4 regions of the Bradyrhizobium sp. CCBAU 45321 genome follow, and region 1 is predicted to be linked to each of the others. Evidence: predicted binding sites of a transcription regulator. Region 1 holds the regulator's gene; each other region holds the start of a gene.
The links. Region 1 encodes HrcA, which represses chaperone genes, less so after heat shock. Its sites were predicted from a motif close to GTTAGCACTCNCNNNNNGNGAGTGCTAAC; they were not measured.
Positions count from the first base shown of each region.

Region 2: a site for HrcA is predicted at 2,287-2,315, ahead of ACM43_RS29010 (co-chaperone GroES). Genes of this name have one in related genera too.
Region 3: a site for HrcA is predicted at 3,243-3,271, ahead of ACM43_RS06915 (co-chaperone GroES). Genes of this name have one in related genera too.
Region 4: a site for HrcA is predicted at 3,064-3,092, ahead of ACM43_RS20510 (co-chaperone GroES). Genes of this name have one in related genera too.

Region 1 is NZ_LFKZ01000126.1:147,637-152,034, reverse strand. It holds gene pncA (bifunctional nicotinamidase/pyrazinamidase) at 67-789, shown strand; gene grpE (nucleotide exchange factor GrpE) at 939-1,556, opposite strand; gene hrcA (heat-inducible transcriptional repressor HrcA) at 1,651-2,739, opposite strand; gene rph (ribonuclease PH) at 2,908-3,621, shown strand; gene rdgB (RdgB/HAM1 family non-canonical purine NTP pyrophosphatase) at 3,633-4,268, shown strand; gene hemW (radical SAM family heme chaperone HemW) at 4,255-4,398, shown strand, end outside.
Region 2 is NZ_LFKZ01000128.1:332,665-337,062, forward strand. It holds gene ACM43_RS29000 (O-linked N-acetylglucosamine transferase, SPINDLY family protein) at 1-1,556, shown strand, start outside; gene ACM43_RS29005 (usg protein) at 1,672-1,959, opposite strand; gene ACM43_RS29010 (co-chaperone GroES) at 2,359-2,673, shown strand; partial or broken gene groEL (chaperonin GroEL) at 2,721-3,601, shown strand; partial or broken gene ACM43_RS29020 (TCP-1/cpn60 chaperonin family protein) at 3,953-4,398, shown strand, end outside.
Region 3 is NZ_LFKZ01000017.1:195,985-200,382, reverse strand. It holds gene ACM43_RS06925 (hypothetical protein) at 1-909, opposite strand, end outside; gene groL (chaperonin GroEL) at 1,106-2,737, opposite strand; gene ACM43_RS06915 (co-chaperone GroES) at 2,856-3,152, opposite strand; gene ACM43_RS06910 (hypothetical protein) at 3,467-3,988, shown strand; gene ACM43_RS06905 (protein phosphatase CheZ) at 4,172-4,398, opposite strand, start outside.
Region 4 is NZ_LFKZ01000124.1:71,475-75,872, reverse strand. It holds gene ACM43_RS20530 (hypothetical protein) at 1-454, shown strand, start outside; partial or broken gene ACM43_RS20525 (transposase) at 899-1,324, shown strand; partial or broken gene ACM43_RS20520 (glycosidase) at 1,317-1,583, shown strand; partial or broken gene ACM43_RS20515 (transposase) at 2,331-2,747, shown strand; gene ACM43_RS20510 (co-chaperone GroES) at 3,132-3,449, shown strand; gene groL (chaperonin GroEL) at 3,591-4,398, shown strand, end outside.

The sequences.
Region 1 (4,398 bases):
GCTTCTGTTCGTACACGAACGGAACTAGGCTTCCCTCCCGTTGGATCACCTTCAGGGGAGGCATACATGCTAGATCGGCGACAAGTCTTGGCAATGCTTGGAACGACGGCGCTGGCGACGCTCGCGCCAAACGCGCTGTTCGCCGCTGCACCGATCAAGCCGGACGAAGCGTCCGCGCTGCTCGTGATCGACGTGCAGAACTGCTTCCTGCCCGGCGGCAGCCTCGCGGTGAAGGAAGGCGAGCAGGTGGTGCCGGTCATCAACAAGATCTCGAAGGCATTTGCGAATGTGGTGCTGACGCAGGACTGGCACACGCCGGGCCACGTTTCGTTTGCGTCGGTTCATTCCGGCAAGAAGCCATTCGAAACGGTCGACCTGCCCTACGGCAAGCAGGTGCTGTGGCCGGACCATTGCGTGCAGGGCACCGAGGGCGCGGCGCTGTCGAAGGACCTGTCGATCCCGCACGCCGAGCTCATCATCCGCAAGGGATTTCACAAGAACGTCGACAGCTATTCGGCCTTCCTCGAGGCCGACGGCAAGACCTCGACCGGGCTCGCCGGCTACATAAGGGGCCGCAAGATCAAGCGCGTCTTCGTCGCTGGTCTTGCGACAGATTTCTGCGTCGCCTGGACCGCGCTCGACGGGCGCAAGGCGGGCTTCGAGGTCTATGTGGTGGAAGACGCCTGCCGCGGCATCGACACGCAGGGCTCGCTCGCCAAGGCCTGGGCCGACATGGCCAAGGCGGGCGTGAAGCGGATTCAGTCTGCGGATATCGCGGTGAGCGCGTAGGCGGCGCGCCATCTTCCGTCATTCCGGGGCGCGCTTCAGCGCGAGCCCGGAATCCATTGTGCGGTTGTCTCTGCTGTTCGATGGATTCTCAGGTGCGCATTGCGCACCATAGTTCTCGACTTTGTCGAGCCCCGGAATGACGCCAACACTCAATTCGCCTCGCTGCTCGACTCGTTGCTGTTCGCCGCGGGCGCAGTCTTCGCGCCGCCCTTGGCGACGCCGACCAGCGCCGGGCGCAGCACGCGGTCACCAATGGTGTAGCCGGCCTGCATGATCTGCACCACGGTGCCCGACGGCACCGACGCGTCAGGCACTTCGTACATCGCCTGGTGGAAGTTCGGGTCGAACTTCTGGCCCTGAGGATCGAGCTTCTTCACGCCGTGTTTTTCCAGCGCGTTGAGCAGCGCGCGCTCCGTGAGCTCGACGCCCTCGATCAACGAGACCAGGCCGGGATCGGCCGCAGCACGCGCCTCCGCCGGAACGGCATCGAGTGCGCGCTGGAGATTGTCGGCGATGTCGAGCACGTCGCGCGCGAAGCCGGTGATGCCGTAGAGGCGGGCGTCGGCGACTTCCTTGGCGGTGCGCTTGCGCAAATTCTCCATCTCGGCCAGCGTCCGCAGCATGCGGTCGCGCGCTTCAGCCGCTTCCTTTTGCAGGGTTTCGACCGAACCCGGCTCGGGATCGTCGGGCATGATGTAGGGTTTCGACACCACGGGCTCGCCGGTCGCTGCAGTCGTGTCTTGGGGTTGCCGGTCTTGCTCGGTCATCGGCTCTGATCTCGAACTCGTTTCAGGGATGTTGGCCCGGATATCGTGCCTAAACTCGCGAAAATCAAGCGCCCGTGATCGGCGGAAAGGCCGGTCAGCCCCCCAAGAGGCGGCTGACGATGCGGGCGGCGTAGTCCACGGTGGGGATCACGCGGGCATAATTCAGCCGCGTCGGGCCGATCACGCCGAGAACGCCGACGATGTGGCCGGCGGCATCCCGATAGGGCGAGATGATGGTGGACGACCCCGACAGCGAGAACAGCTTGTTCTCACTGCCGATGAAGATGCGCACGCCTTCGGCGGTCTCGGCCCGGCCGAGCAGGTCGATCACGCCGCGCTTGGTCTCGAGGTCGTCGAACAACAGCCGAACCCGCTCCAGATCCTCCAGCGCATGCAGATCTTCGAGCAGGTTGGCATGGCCGCGGACGATGAGCTGGCGATCCTCGCTCTCGCCGCCGGACCAGCTGGCGATGCCGGCCGAGATCACTTTCTGTGTCAGCTGATCGAGCTCGGCACGGGCCTCGCCGAGTGCGGTCTCGAGCTCGAGCCGCGCCTCGGCCAGGGTACGGCCCCGGATCCGCGCATTGAGGAAATTGCCGGCCTCCGTCAGCGCCGAAGAGGGAACTCCGGGCGGCAGCGTCAACACGCGGTTTTCGACCTGGCCGTCTTCGCCGACCAGGATCACCAGCGCTTTTTCCGGTTCCAGGCGGACGAATTCGATGTGCTTCAGCCGCGCATTGGATTTCGGCGTCAGCACGACGGCGGCCGCCCGGGTCAGGCCGGAGAGCCGCATCAAGGCCTGGTCCAGCGCCGCCTCGACCGATTGCGCCTCGCCGACGGACGAGAGCTGGCTCTGGATCGCCTGCCGCTCGGCCTCGTTGAGGTCGCCGACCTGCATCAGGGCATCGACGAAGAAGCGCAAGCCCAGTTCCGTCGGCAGCCGGCCGGCCGAGGTGTGCGGGGCATAGATCAGGCCGAGCTGTTCCAGATCGGCCATGACGTTGCGGACCGAAGCCGGCGACAGCGGCATGGCGATCAGGCGGGAAATGTTGCGCGAGCCGACCGGCTCACCGGTCGCGAGATAGCTTTCGACAATTTGACGAAAGATGTCGCGGGAACGCTCGTTGAGCTGGGCAAGGCCTGCGCGCGGCGCGATCAGATGGATCGGATCGTGATGGGCCACAGACGGTAACTCCTCTCAGATACTTATAATTTGTCCATCCGGGCCGCTTCTGACAAGCGTCGCGTTTACAGGCCGGCGGTCAGGGGGTGAATAAGCCCTTGCCGCCCACCCCCGCCCCACCTACAAGCACCGCGAACAGCCTATTCCCGCGAGTTTTGGAGATTTCCCATGCGGCCAAGCCGCCGTGCGCCCGACGAATTGCGCCCCGTGACGCTGGAGCGCGGCGTGGTCAAATATGCGGAAGGCTCCTGCCTGGTGAAATTCGGCGACACCCATGTGCTGGTCACCGCCACGCTGGAGGACCGCCTGCCGCCGTGGCTGAAGGGCCAGGGCCGCGGCTGGGTCACCGCCGAATACGGCATGCTGCCGCGCGCGACCTCCGAACGCACCCGCCGCGAGGCCTCCGCCGGCAAGCAGAGCGGCCGCACGGTCGAGATCCAGCGCCTGATTGGCCGCTCGCTTCGCACAATCGTCGATCTCGAAGCGCTCGGCGAGCGCCAAATCACGGTCGATTGCGACGTGCTCCAGGCCGACGGCGGCACGCGCACGGCCTCGATCACCGGCGCCTGGGTCGCGCTTGCCGATTGCCTCAACTGGATGAAGGCGCGCAACATGGTGAAGGCCAACGTGATGCGCGACAACGTCGCCGCGATCTCCTGCGGCATCTACAACGGCACGCCGGTGCTCGATCTCGACTATGCCGAGGATTCGGAAGCCGAGACCGACGCCAATTTCGTCATGACCGGCGATGGCCGCATCATCGAGGTGCAGGGCACCGCGGAACGCGAGCCGTTCACGCAGGACGAGTTCCTGAAGCTGATCGCACTGGCGCAGAAGGGCATCGCGCGTCTGGTGGACTTGCAGAAACTGGCCGTGGCGTAGTCAATAGGCCCATGCACCGCCGAATCACCGACAAGCTCGTCATTGCCACCCACAATCCCGGTAAGCTCGCCGAGATGAGGGAGCTGCTCGCGCCGTACGGGATCGAGGCAGTGTCGGCCGGCGAGTTCGGCCTCCCCGAGCCCGAGGAAACCGGCAACGATTTCCGCAGCAACGCTGCGATCAAGGCGGTCGCCGCAGCGCAGGCGACCAAGCTTCCCGCCTTCGCCGACGATTCCGGCATCGCGGTCGATGCGCTGGACGGTGCGCCGGGAATCTACAGCGCGCGCTGGGCTGGTCCGTCCAAGGATTTCAACGCGGCGATGGCGCAGATCGAGCGCCTGCTGCAGGAGCGCGGCGCCACCACGCCGGACAAGCGCAAGGCCCACTTCGTCTCCGCGCTTTGCGTGGCCTGGCCCGACGATCATCGCGAGGAGGTCGAGGCGCGCGTCGACGGCACGCTGATCTGGCCACCACGCGGCACGGCCGGCTTCGGCTACGACCCGATGTTCCTGCCGGACGGGCACAGCCGCACCTTCGGCGAGATGACCAGCATCGAGAAGCACGGCCTGCCGCCGCTTGGCCTCGGCCTGTCGCACCGCGCCCGCGCTTTTCGGAAACTGGCGGAGATCTGCCTTGAGCCGCGCTAACAAGGATGCGTTTGGCGTCTATGTGCACTGGCCGTTCTGCCTGTCGAAGTGCCCCTATTGCGACTTCAACAGCCATGTCCGCCATGCCGCGATCGACGAGGCGAGGTTTACCGCCGCCTTCGCGCGCGAG
Region 2 (4,398 bases), on a different contig from region 1:
CGGCGCTGGCGAACCGCGCCGTGGCACTCCGGGAGCTGCAGCGATTCGATGAGGCCATGGCGGATTGCAACCGGGCAATCGCCCTCGCTCCTGACGACGTGAACGGATGGCTTTGGCGCGCCAATGTCCTGCTCCAGACCCGGCAGATGACCCAGGCCTTGGCCGATTGCGAGAAGGCGCTCGCGATCGCGCCCGATTCCGATCAAGCTCATCTGGTGCTGGGCCTTTGTCTTGCCGGACTAGGCCGAGTCGACGAAGCCCTCGCCAGTTTCGACAGAGCCCTCGATATCAGGCCCGACCTCGAGAGCGCGATCTCCAGCAAGATCTTCACGCTCGATTTCGTGCCGGACGCCAGCGTCGAGCGGCATCAGCAGGCGCGACGCGTATGGTGGGAGCGGATCGGGGCGAAAATCGCTTCAGAAGCGGCGGCACCGCATGACAACAGCCGCGATCCGGATCGTCGCCTGGTGCTGGGCTACGTCTCCTCAGACTTCAACGCGCATTCGGCTGCGTTCATCTTCAAGCCTGTCCTGCAACACCATGACCGCGCCCAGTTCGAGATTGTGTGCTACTCGTGCTCGTCGAAAGTGGATGCGACGACACGCGAATTTCAAGGCATCGCCGATCGCTGGCGTGACGCCTCGCAATGGAGCGACGATCGCCTCGCCGCGCAGATTCGCGACGATCGCATCGATATCCTGATCGATCTGTCCGGCCATACCAGAGGAAACCGCCTCGGCGTATTTGCGCGCAAGCCGGCACCGATTCAGGCGCACGGCTGGGGCCATGGCACCGGCACCGGGTTGCCGACGATCGACTATCTGTTCTCGGATCCGGTCGGGATTCCGTACGACGTTCGGCATCTGTTTACAGAGACGGTGGTCGACCTGCCGTGCTTCGTGACGCTGGCGCCGCTGCCGGCCGGGATTACGCGGGCCGGAACGCCGGCAATCTCGAATGGCTTCGTCACGTTCGGTGTCTTCAACCGCATCAGCAAGATCTCGGATGAGGCAGCGGCAGTCTGGTCCAGGATCCTCGAACGGGTGCCGGGCTCGCGCCTCCTGATCAAGGACGTTGCGCTCGACGACCAGCTGGTCCGGGACAAGCTGCTGGCGCGATTTGCGGCCTGCCGATTGCCGGCCGAACGCGTCGATCTGCTCGGGGCCACGTTGCGGGACGCGCATCTGGCATCGTTCAATCGCATCGATATTGCTCTCGATCCGTTCCCGCAGAACGGCGGCGTCAGCACATGGGAAGCCCTGCAGATGGGCGTGCCCGTGGTGGCGAAGCTCGGCAACAGCCTGCCCGGCCGCGCTGCCGGCGCCATCCTCACCGCACTTGGCCTGCCGGACTGGGTCGCCGACAGCGAGGAGGCCTATGTCGAGATCGCGGCCAGCCGCGCGGCCGAGATCGGCGAGCTCGACAAATTGCGCCGCGAACTGCCCGCAACGATCAACGCCGCGGCCGCGGGCAACCCCATCTCATATGCACAAGCGGTGGACGCGGCCTATCGCGCGATGTGGACACGCTATTGCAACGGCGCTGTCGGTGCGTGACATCGTAGGGTGGGCAAAGCGCAGCGTGCCCACGACTTCTCTCAATCGGAAACAGACGGTGGGCACGGCGCGCGAAGAGCGCGCCTTTGCCCACCCTACGAGACCGGTGCTCCGTTCAATGCAGACGGAACACGCCGTCGACGGCGCGAAGCTCGGCCGGCTTGATCAGCTTGGAATGGGCCACCGTCACCGAATGGAGGGGACCGTCGAGCTTCTCCTGCCAGAACGCCAGGAAATCGGTCAGCGCGGGGAATTTCGGAAACATGTCGTAGTTCTGCCAGACATAGGTCTGGAGCAGCGAAGGATGATCCGGCATCCGATAGAGAATTTGTGCCGTCGTCAGCCCGTAGCCCAGCATCTGTTTCCGGAATTCCTCGGAAACGCCCCCAACGCGCAGTCCCATGCCAAACCTCCTTTGCAGGAGCGCATTCGGCGAGTGGCTTGGTCCGTGCCCCGGGGAGCCACCCGGAAACGATGCGCTCACATGAGAGAAATGTGACGCAAACTGACAACTCATCTCAAGCCCAAAAGTTTAACAAGCTGTTGAAATTCAATGCTTTAGCAGCAGAGACGACTCCGTGCTAATACGGTCACCCAAGAGGCGTCGAGAGGCCTCCAAGGCGGTTAACGATGGCGAGGGGTTTCTGGCAGTCCGCGCTTTCGGCTGCTAATTTTTCTGCTACAAACCCTTGCCCCCGCAAAATTCCTGTCCTATTTCAGGCTCGCCCGTGCTAGCACTCACGGGCAACGACTGCTAACAATCTCAAAATCCTCAACACGTGCAATTGCTTAGGAGGACTGCATGAAATTCCGTCCGCTTCACGACCGCGTCGTGGTCAAGCGCATCGACGCAGAAGAGAAGACCGCTGGCGGCATCATCATTCCCGACACTGCCAAGGAAAAGCCCTCCCAGGGCGAAGTCGTCGCCGTTGGCCCCGGTGGCCGCGACGAAGCTGGCAAGCTGATCCCGATCGACCTGAAGGTCGGCGACCGCGTGCTGTTCGGCAAGTGGTCCGGCACCGAGGTCAAGATCGACGGCCAGGACTTGCTGATCATGAAGGAGAGCGACGTGATGGGCGTTCTCGAAGTCAGCGAGTCCAAGAAGAAGGCGGCTTAAGAGCCCCTCTCCTCCCTCCAGTCAAACTCACCTAAGGAAAACTCCAGATGGCAGCCAAAGAAGTCAAATTCTCGGTTGAAGCGCGCGACAAGATGCTGCGCGGCGTCGACGTTCTCGCCAACGCGGTGAAGGTCACGCTCGGTCCGAAGGGCCGCAACGTCGTGCTCGACAAGTCGTTCGGCGCTCCTCGCATCACCAAGGACGGCGTCACCGTCGCCAAGGAGATCGAGCTCGACGACAAGTTCGAGAACATGGGCGCGCAGATGGTGCGCGAAGTCGCCTCCAAGTCCGCTGACGCCGCCGGCGACGGCACCACCACCGCCACCGTGCTCGCCCAGGCGATCGTGAAGGAAGGCGCCAAGTCGGTCGCCGCCGGCATGAACCCGATGGACCTCAAGCGTGGTATCGACCTCGCGGTCGAAGCCGTCGTGGCCGACCTCGAGAAGAACTCGAAGAAGGTCACCTCGAACGACGAGATCGCCCAGGTCGGCACCATCTCGGCGAACGGCGATGCCGAGATCGGCAAGTTCCTCGCCGACGCCATGAAGAAGGTCGGCAACGAGGGCGTCATCACCGTCGAGGAAGCCAAGTCGCTCGAGACCGAGCTCGACGTTGTCGAGGGCATGCAGTTCGACCGCGGCTACATCTCGCCCTACTTCGTCACCAACGCCGACAAGATGCGCGTTGAGATGGACGACGCCTACATCCTCATCAACGAGAAGAAGCTCTCCTCGCTGAACGAGCTGCTTCCGCTGCTCGAGGCCGTGGTGCAGACCGGCAAGCCGCTGGTCATCGTCGCCGAGGACGTCGAAGGCGAAGCCCTCGCGACCCTGGTCGTGAACCGCCTGCGCGGCGGCCTGAAGGTCGCGGCCGTCAAGGCTCCGGGCTTCGGCGATCGCCGCAAGGCCATGCTGCAGGACATGGGGGGGGGGGGGGGGGGGGGGGGGGGGGGGGGGGGGGGGGGGGGGGGGGGGGGGGGGGGGGGGGGGGGGGGGGGGGGGGGGGGGGGGGGGGGGGGGGGGGGGGGGGGGGGGGGGGGGGGGGGGGGGGGGGGGGGGGGGGGGGGGGGGGGGGGGGGGGGGGGGGGGGGGGGGGGGGGGGGGGGGGGGGGGGGGGGGGGGGGGGGGGGGGGGGGGGGGGGGGGGGGGGGGGGGGGGGGGGGGGGGGGGGGGGGGGGGGGGGGGGGGGGGGGGGGGGGGGGGGGGGGGGGGGGGGGGGGGGGGGGGGGGGGGGGGGGGGGGGGGGGGGGGGGGGGGGGGGGGGGGGGGGGGGGGGGGGCAACGGCGCCGGCAAGAAGGCCGACATCGAGGCGCGCGTGGCCCAGATCAAGGCGCAGATCGAGGAGACCACCTCGGACTACGACCGTGAGAAGCTCCAGGAGCGTCTTGCCAAGCTCGCGGGCGGCGTCGCGGTGATCCGCGTCGGCGGCGCGACCGAGGTCGAGGTCAAGGAGCGCAAGGATCGTGTTGATGACGCGATGCATGCGACCCGCGCAGCCGTGGAAGAAGGCATCGTCCCGGGCGGCGGCGTCGCCCTGCTCCGTGCCTCCGAGCAGCTCAAGGGTCTGCGCACCAAGAACGACGACCAGAAGACCGGCGTCGAGATCGTGCGCAAGGCGCTGTCGGCCCCCGCTCGCCAGATCGCGATCAACGCCGGTGAAGACGGCTCGGTGATCGTCGGCAAGATCCTGGAGAATAAGGCCTACAATTACGGCTTCGACTCCCA
Region 3 (4,398 bases), on a different contig from region 1:
GAGCCTGCCGGTGGCCGGGTTGAAGTTTTGCGTGACCGCCTTTGCGGCGAGCGTCCTGCTCAGCACGCTCGCCACCGCCGTTGCAAGCTTGCCCTTGTTGATCTTGTCGCCCTCGCGCCAGTCGGCCGCAGGGAAGCGGATGGTGCGGTCCATCTCGGTCATGCCTGCGGTCCAGCCTGCGGCCGTGACGCCCGGCATCGCCTTGAATTTCGCCAGCAGCGCGCCGGCGCGCTCGGGATCGACCGACATGGTGATGGTCTGCTCGCCCGCGCGCAGCGCGTCGCAGCCGACATTGAGGCTCGCCAGCGTCACCTCGACCTCCTGGCCCTTCAGGCTCTTCAGGAAGTCGGTCGCGGCGTCGAGCTTGACCTTGACCGCGATCGCTTCCGGCGAGACGTCGGTGAAATCCTTTGGCTGCGCCGTGATGCCGTCGTCGGAGCTCTGACTGTCCAGGAATTCCTTTTCGCTGAGATCGGAATTGTCCGGCGAGGTCACTTCGGTCACCGCCTGGCCGATCGCGATCTGGCCGCGGAATTCAAACATGTCGCCGGACTGCTTGCGCGTCAGCTTGACGCTGACCGGCGACTTCTCACTGATGCTCTGCGTCGTTCCGGTCAGCGTCTGGCCGGCGACCTGGAGGTTGACGACGAAGCGGTCCTTGCGGTCGGAGTTTTTCGCGATGGGGTAGCAGACGTCGAGCACCGCCGCGGTCAGCGTCTTGCCCTGGCGCGTCTCCTTCAGGATCACGTCGGCATTGCCGTCCATCAGCCCGTCCATCGCGGTGAAATAGCGCGTCTCGGCTCCGCCCGGCGCGGTCGCCTTCGGCGACAGCTTCATCTGGGCGGAGGCCTGCGGCGGAACGGCGAGCAGGGCCAGAACGGCCGTGGAGCAAACCAGAAGCGCACGCATCGATGACATCCTCGCGCAACGGCCATGATCCGGAAAGCGTGAAGCGGTCTGAGGATCATGCCCAAACAATCAGAATCGGCGCGCCACCGTAGTGGGTTTTGGCCGCTGGTTGAATCGGAAAGCGAAACGGGCAGGGTCGGCAAAAAAGAAGGCCGCCCGGAGGCGGCCTTCGCAACTCTGTCACGGAACGGGAGGCTTAGAAGCCGCCCATGCCGCCGCCGGGGGGCATGGCGGGCGGAGCTTCCTTCTTCGGCATCTCGGCGACCATGGCCTCGGTGGTCACCAGGAGGCCGGCCACGGAGGAGGCGTCTTGCAGCGCGGTGCGCACCACCTTGGCGGGATCGATGATGCCCTTCTCGACCATGTCGACATAGTCCTCGTTCTGGGCGTCGAAGCCGAAGGTCTCGGACTTGTTCTCCAGGATCTTGCCGACCACGATCGAGCCTTCCACGCCGGCGTTCTCGGAGATCTGGCGAATCGGGGCTTCCAGCGCCTTCAGCACGATGTTGATGCCGGCCTGGACGTCGTCATTGGCGTTGGTGAGACGGCCGACCGCCTTCTTGGCGCGGAGCAGCGCGACGCCGCCGCCGGGGACGATGCCTTCCTGAACCGCGGCGCGGGTGGCGTTGAGCGCATCCTCGACCCGGTCCTTCTTCTCCTTGACCTCGATCTCGGTGGCGCCGCCGACGCGGATCACCGCGACGCCGCCGGCGAGCTTGGCGAGGCGCTCCTGCAGCTTCTCGCGGTCGTAGTCCGAGGTGGTCTCCTCGATCTGGGCCTTGATCTGGCCGACGCGGGCCTCGATGTCAGGCTTCTTGCCGGCGCCGTTGACGATCGTGGTGTTCTCCTTGTCGATCACCACCTTCTTGGCGCGGCCGAGCATCTTCACCGTGACGTTCTCGAGCTTGATGCCGAGCTCCTCGGAGATCAGCTGGCCGCCGGTCAGGATCGCGATGTCCTCCAGCATGGCCTTGCGGCGGTCACCGAAGCCCGGCGCCTTCACCGCGGCCACCTTCAGGCCGCCACGGAGCCGGTTGACGACCAGGGTAGCCAGCGCCTCGCCCTCGACGTCCTCGGCGATGATGACGAGCGGCTTGCCCGACTGCACCACGGCCTCCAGCACCGGCAGCATGGCCTGCAGGCCCGAGAGCTTCTTCTCGTGCAGGAGGATGTAGGCGTCCTCGAGCTCGGCGGTCATCTTCTCGGCGTTGGTGACGAAGTAGGGGCTGAGATAACCGCGGTCGAACTTCATGCCCTCGACGATATCAACCTCGGTCTCGAGCGACTTGTTCTCCTCGACGGTGATGACGCCCTCGTTGCCGACCTTCTGCATCGCCTGGGCGATCATCTTGCCGATGGCGGCATCGCCGTTGGCCGAGATGGTGCCGACCTGGGCGACCTCGGAGGAGGCGGCGACCGGCTTGGCGCGCTTCTCGATGTCCTTGATGACGGCGGCAACCGCGGTGTCGATGCCGCGCTTGAGGTCCATCGGGTTCATGCCGGCGGCGACCGCCTTGGCGCCTTCGCGCACGATGGCCTGGGCCAGCACGGTCGCGGTGGTGGTGCCGTCGCCGGCGAGGTCGTTGGTCTTGGAGGCGACCTCACGCACCATCTGGGCGCCCATGTTCTCGAACTTGTCCTCGAGCTCGATCTCCTTGGCGACCGTGACGCCGTCCTTGGTGATGCGGGGGGCGCCGAAGCTCTTCTCGATGACGACGTTGCGGCCCTTCGGGCCGAGCGTCACCTTGACGGCGTTGGCGAGAACGTCGACGCCGCGCAGCATGCGATCGCGCGCGTCTCCGGAAAACTTGACGTCTTTGGCAGCCATGGTCTGCAATCCCTCGTGTTATGTGATGTGTGTTGTCTTGTGCCGTGCGGCGGAACGATGGATGCCCGGATCGCCTGGATCCGGGCATGACATTCAGCGGCTGTTCAGGCGGACGGCCTTAGGCCAGCACGCCCATGATGTCCGACTCCTTCATGATCAGGAGCTCTTCGTTGTCGATCTTGACCTCGGTGCCCGACCACTTGCCGAACAGCACGCGGTCGCCGACCTTGAGGTCGATCGGAATCAGCTTGCCGGTCTCGTCGCGGCCGCCGGGGCCGACGGCGACAACCTCGCCCTGGGACGGCTTTTCCTTGGCCGTGTCCGGAATGATGATGCCGCCCTTGGTCTTTTCCTCGGCGTCGATACGTTTGACCACGACACGGTCATGCAGCGGACGAAATTTGGATTTAGCCATGACGTTTCCCTTTGGAGGCTCGCTTCGGAAGTAGTGGGGTCTGTGGGGCGGCGCTTCCGTCCGCCCTCGCGTCGAGGATCGAACGGCGCGCTTAGCAATCGGGCTTTCCGAGTGCTAATAGTGGGTCCGGAAATATGGCTTGGCCGCGATCCTGTCAAGCAAAGGTGGTTAAGCGATTGTTGAGGCGGATATAGGATGGTGGCATTGGAAACTCGCTCGGGGCGTCGCCGTAAAGAACGACGTCATTGCTCCGGCAGCGGTTTTGCGCTTGGCTGCGGGAGGGGTGCGGCCATGGTCTTGTTCGGGGGAATGCCATGATCAGTTCGGCTCACGCGCGCACGGTTGCCAATCTGGCGGCCGCCTCTTGTCTGGCGCTGCTGCTGGGCGCCTGCGGCGGCGGCTTCAACCTGCCGTCCCTCACGTCGTCCCCGCCGCCGCCCGAAGCCGAACCTGGCGTCGCTCCGGAAATGCCCGCCAGCATCCGCGCCGACGAGATCGTCGGCCGCTGGGGCCTCGCCTCGTTCCAGAACCCGGCCGATCGCGCCCGCACCGAGAAGATGGCGCGTGAGCAATGCAGGAACCCCTACGTGATCACCGCCGGTTCCTCCGGCGGCGTGATCATGCATCTGGCCGACCAGGCGACGCCGCAGGAGCTGCGGCTGAAGGGCTCGCCGAGCGGCAAGAACTACATCGGGCCGGCCGGCCCGACCCCCGGCGACCAGGACCGCGAAATCGTCTCCTTCGACGGTCGCGTCATGATCACCCGCTTCATCGACAAGGACGCCGGCACCCGCTACGGCAACATGGTCTACGTCCGCTGCGCGCCCAGGGCGTAATATCTTTCCTTCGTCATGCCCCGCGAAGGCGGGGCATCCAGTATGCCGCGGCTTCCCGGCTCAATCACTGATGCCTCTGGAATACTGGATCGTCCGGTCAAGCCGGACGATGACAGCGGAGGGGTCCCAAACAAAAAACGCCGGCCCAAGGCCGGCGTTTTGTTATTCCGATGTCGTCGCCGCTCAGTCGAACAGCGCGTCGATGTCGTCCTGCGAGGCGTGGCCGACGTCGCCGGCGAGCTTGGGACCGTTGAGGAGCTTCTCCTCCTCGCTGCGGTTGTCGACCTGCGCCGGCACATGGGACTTGATCGCGTCGACGCCGCCCCAGATCTCCATCATCGCGTTGATGTGCTGCTCGATGAACTTCATCGTGCCCATGACCTTGCTGATGCGCTGGCCGGTCAGGTCCT
Region 4 (4,398 bases), on a different contig from region 1:
CCGGGTCGAGAAGGTTCAGGCGATGATCGACGCCTTCGTTCAATCCGCCCTGATGCTGCTTCTCGGCTTCGCGATGTTACGAGGCGCTGCGATCGACGGGCTTAGTCTTGTCAGCCAACAGGTCGTTAATCTCTGGTTTGTACGGCGCCGGGGCATTGCGGCGGCTGCCAGTCTCGGCCTTGCGGCCGATTCCTTCGTCTTTCCCAAGCTGATCGATGGTCTCATCACGCTCACACGAGCAGGTCGGTGCCGGTCGGATCCCTTACCGGGAAAGGCGCTTCCTCATTTGGAAACGTCTGCTAAGCAATTGATTTTTCTAGAGGCGAATGCGGCTATTTTTTCCAAACGCTCATTGGAATCATTGAATAATCAAACAGGTTTTGATTCCGCCATTCGGAGGTTCGATCCCTCCCGCCCCAGCCAGCACTCAAAGCTGCTGAGTTCACTTATATAAACAGCGCTATTTCCGCCAATTTTCTTGGGTGCGTTTGGAAATTGAGTTTCTGGTGCTCGGTCTGGACTCGAACGAAACGACCGTTGGCTTATCTCCGTGGGTCTCATCTCCCAACATATACTGCGGAAGCTGCTCGGGCAGGTCCGTTAAGCCCTCATCGTAGGATGGCGCATTGCGGCGAACAAATCGGACATGGCGGGCGCCTCTCCTGCGCGCGGGTGTGATGGGCTTTGACGGCGTGAAGTAGTTCACGAGCCGCAAGCATCGCCAGGGGTAGCGTTCCTCGGGGGTCGTGTCCCCTGTGGTGGTGTAGCTCGGTAGAGCAAAGCCGCCCGTACGCGCGCCGCAGATAGCGCCGTAGCGGGCGGGCGGCTTTGCGGTGGTCACCGGCGGTTCGCCGATAGGGTCGGGTTGCTGACACCAACCTGATTCGAGGAACCACCGATGACCGATGAGATGATGAACCTCCGCACGCTCGTGGAGAAGACCCCCGATGCGGATCTGCTGCGCGAGATGATCGGCTTTGCGGCCCAGCGATTGATGGAGCTGGAAGTTGAAGGCCAGGCCGGGGCCGCCTACGGCGAGAAGAACCCCGAGCGTCTGGCACAGCGCAACGGCTACCGCGACCGGACCTGGGAGACCCATGCCGGCACGGTCGAGCTTCGCATCCCCAAGCTGCGCAAGGGCTCCTACTTTCCAGGCTTTCTGGAGCCGCGCCGGATGGCCGAGAAGGCGCTCACCGCCGTAGTGCAGGAAGCCTATGTGCCAGGCGTCTCGACCCGCTCGGTCGACGATCTGGTGCAGGCCATGGGGATGAGCGGCATCTCCAAGAGCCAGGTCTCACGGCTGTGCGCGGAGATCGACGCACGGTGTCGGCCCGGTCCGCAAATACTCGATCGGTGCGGCGCTGCTCGACAAGCGCGACCCATCCAAGGTGCTGGCACGTTCGCGCGAGCCGCTATTGCGGCCTGAATCATCCGAGCGCGAAGGATACGTCCCTAACGTCGTTTATACTTGTGGCGGGATGCGGCACAACAACCAGATCATTCTGCCATATGCCGTGTCGGACACATTCTCGAATTTCGCAACGATCGAGATTTCCGAGCTCATGGACGCGATGAAATGCTAGGCGCGGCCTTCGTGGTCGTTGGCGTCAACCGTGTTTCTCAACAACTCGTAGGAACCTAATAGCCAGCTAATGCGAGCAAGGGCGGAAGCACCACTCTCCTGACGTGTTCGTAGCCATCGAGAGGATAATAACAGAGGAATCCAGATGCGTTACATCCAGCTGGCCTTCGATTGTGCTCACTTCCTATTCGAAACGCCACTCGTCTAGCACCCTCCGTGGACTTGACTCGATCCGCGCATCTTAAGCTGATCTCAGGAGCATACATCCAATTCAATAGCTCCTTTTTTTCCCGAGCTACTCCTGCGCCGTGACAGCGGGCCGCACGCTAATTCTTGCGAGCTCGCGACGCTCGTCGTCTGTCAGTTGCCAATTCGCGCACTGGCTGCAAAGCTGCGCGAAAACGTCGTGCAATTGGCTTCGGGCGACCCTGACGATCTCGGTATCGTCGAATTCGCAAGACTTCAGGAAAATTGGCAAGGTAAAACTGGTCTGACGGCTATCGAAACGTCAGGCGAATGTCCTCGCCACGTTCATTCGGCAGAATCATCTCGATGCGTGCGATCGTAATCTCGAACATATTGGTCGTGTCCCCGGAGGTGATGTAGCTCGGTAGAGCAAAGCCGCCCGGACGCGCGCCTCACCTAGCGCCGTAGCGGGCGGGCGGCTTTGCAGTGGTCACCGGCAGTTCTCCGGTAGGATCGGGTTGCGACACGCCAACCCAACCGAGGAAAGCCGACGACCAACGACATGATGAACCTGCGCACGCTCGTAGAGAAGACCCCAGGCGCCGATCTGCTGCGCGAGCTGATCGGCTTTGCTGCCCAGCGTCTGATGGAGATGGAATTCGAAAGCCAGACCGGGGGCGGGCTACGGCGAGAAGGCCCCGAGCGTCTGGCCCAGCGCATGGCTACCGCGACTGGATCTGGGACCCGGGCCGGCGCGATTGAGCTGCGCATTCCCAAGCTGCGCAAGCGGTCCTAATTCCCGGGCTTCCTGGAGCCGCGGCGGATGGCCAAGAAGGCGCTCACCGCCGTGGAGCAGGAAGCCCATGTGCAGGGCGTCTCGACCCGCTCGGTGGACGATCTGGTGCAGGCGATGGGTATGACCGGGATCTCCAAAAGCCAGGTGAGCCGGCTCTGCGGCGAGATCGACGACAGGGTGAATGTGAATAAGCCGAAGTTCGCCCCCCATCGGCTTACAACATTGACCCCATACGTGATGAACATTCCCGTGATCGTTCAATGAATTCGGCTGTGTTGGCGGGGGTCAACCTTCGGCGCCGATCGGGGTCAAACCGCGCGCCGAATAACAGCGGATCTCTGAAAAGGCCGTGCAACTCAAAGCAGAGAAGAGCATAAGATTGCAGAACTCACACCTTTGCATCCCGGCTCCCTAGCCGCCGCGGCCTTGGCAGTTGTGATGCTCTCGGAATATCGATTCAGCACGGTCTTGTACGTCCCCTGCGGCGGCTTATGTGCTGATTAGCACTTGCTGGCCACGACTGCTATTTCATCCAAAGCAACAACAACCAGAAAACAGGAGGACAGCATGAAGTTCCGTCCGCTTCACGACCGCGTTGTGGTCAAGCGCATCGAAGCCGAAGACAAGACCACTGGCGGCATCATCATTCCGGACACTGCCAAGGAAAAACCCTCGCAGGGCGAGATCACGGCGGTTGGTCCAGGCGGCCGCGACGAAGCCGGCAAGCTGATTCCGATAGACCTCCAGGTCGGCGACCGCGTGCTGTTCGGCAAGTGGTCCGGTACTGAGGTCAAGCTCGATGGTCAGGAACTGCTGATCATGAAGGAAAGCGACATTATGGGCGTTCTCGTCGATCTGCCTGCCGCGAAGAAGAAGGTTGCCTAAGCACCAGTCAGTTTTCCTCATCCTGAGCCGTCGGCGCAGCCGGCGTCTCGCAGGATGAGGCCCGCAAGTTCAAATCCCGCTCCTTAAGAGCTCGCCTAGGCGCGATCATTGGGATCTGACCAGTCGAAAACGGAGATCATGATGTCGGCCAAAGAAGTCAAGTTCGGCGTAGATGCCCGCGACAAGATGCTGCGCGGTGTCGAAATTCTCAACAACGCAGTCAAGGTCACGCTCGGTCCCAAAGGCCGCAACGTCGTTCTCGACAAGTCGTTCGGCGCTCCCCGCATCACCAAGGACGGCGTCACCGTCGCCAAGGAGATCGAGCTCGAGGACAAGTTCGAGAACATGGGCGCCCAGATGGTGCGCGAAGTCGCCTCCAAGTCCGCTGATGCCGCCGGCGACGGCACCACGACCGCCACCGTGCTCGCGGCTGCGATCGTCCGTGAAGGCGCCAAGGCGGTTGCCGCCGGCATGAACCCGATGGACCTGAAGCGCGGTATCGACCTCGCCGTGGAAGCCGTCGTTGCGGACCTCGTCAAGAACTCCAAGAAGGTCACCTCGAACGACGAGATCGCCCAGGTGGGCACCATCTCGGCCAACGGCGATGCCGAGATTGGTAAGTTCCTCTCCGACGCCATGAAGAAGGTGGGCAACGAGGGCGTTATCACGGTTGAAGAAGCGAAGTCGCTCGAGACTGAACTCGAGGTCGTCGAAGGTATGCAGTTCGACCGCGGCTATATCTCGCCTTACTTTGTTACCAACGCAGACAAGATGCGCGTTGAGATGGACGACGCCTACGTCCTCATCAATGAGAAGAAGCTGTCTCACCTGAATGAATTGCTTCCGCTGCTCGAAGCCGTGGTGCAGAGCGGCAAGCCGCTTGTGATTATCGCGGAAGACGTCGAAGGCGAAGCGCTCGCCACTCTCGTCGTGAACCGCCTGCGTGGTG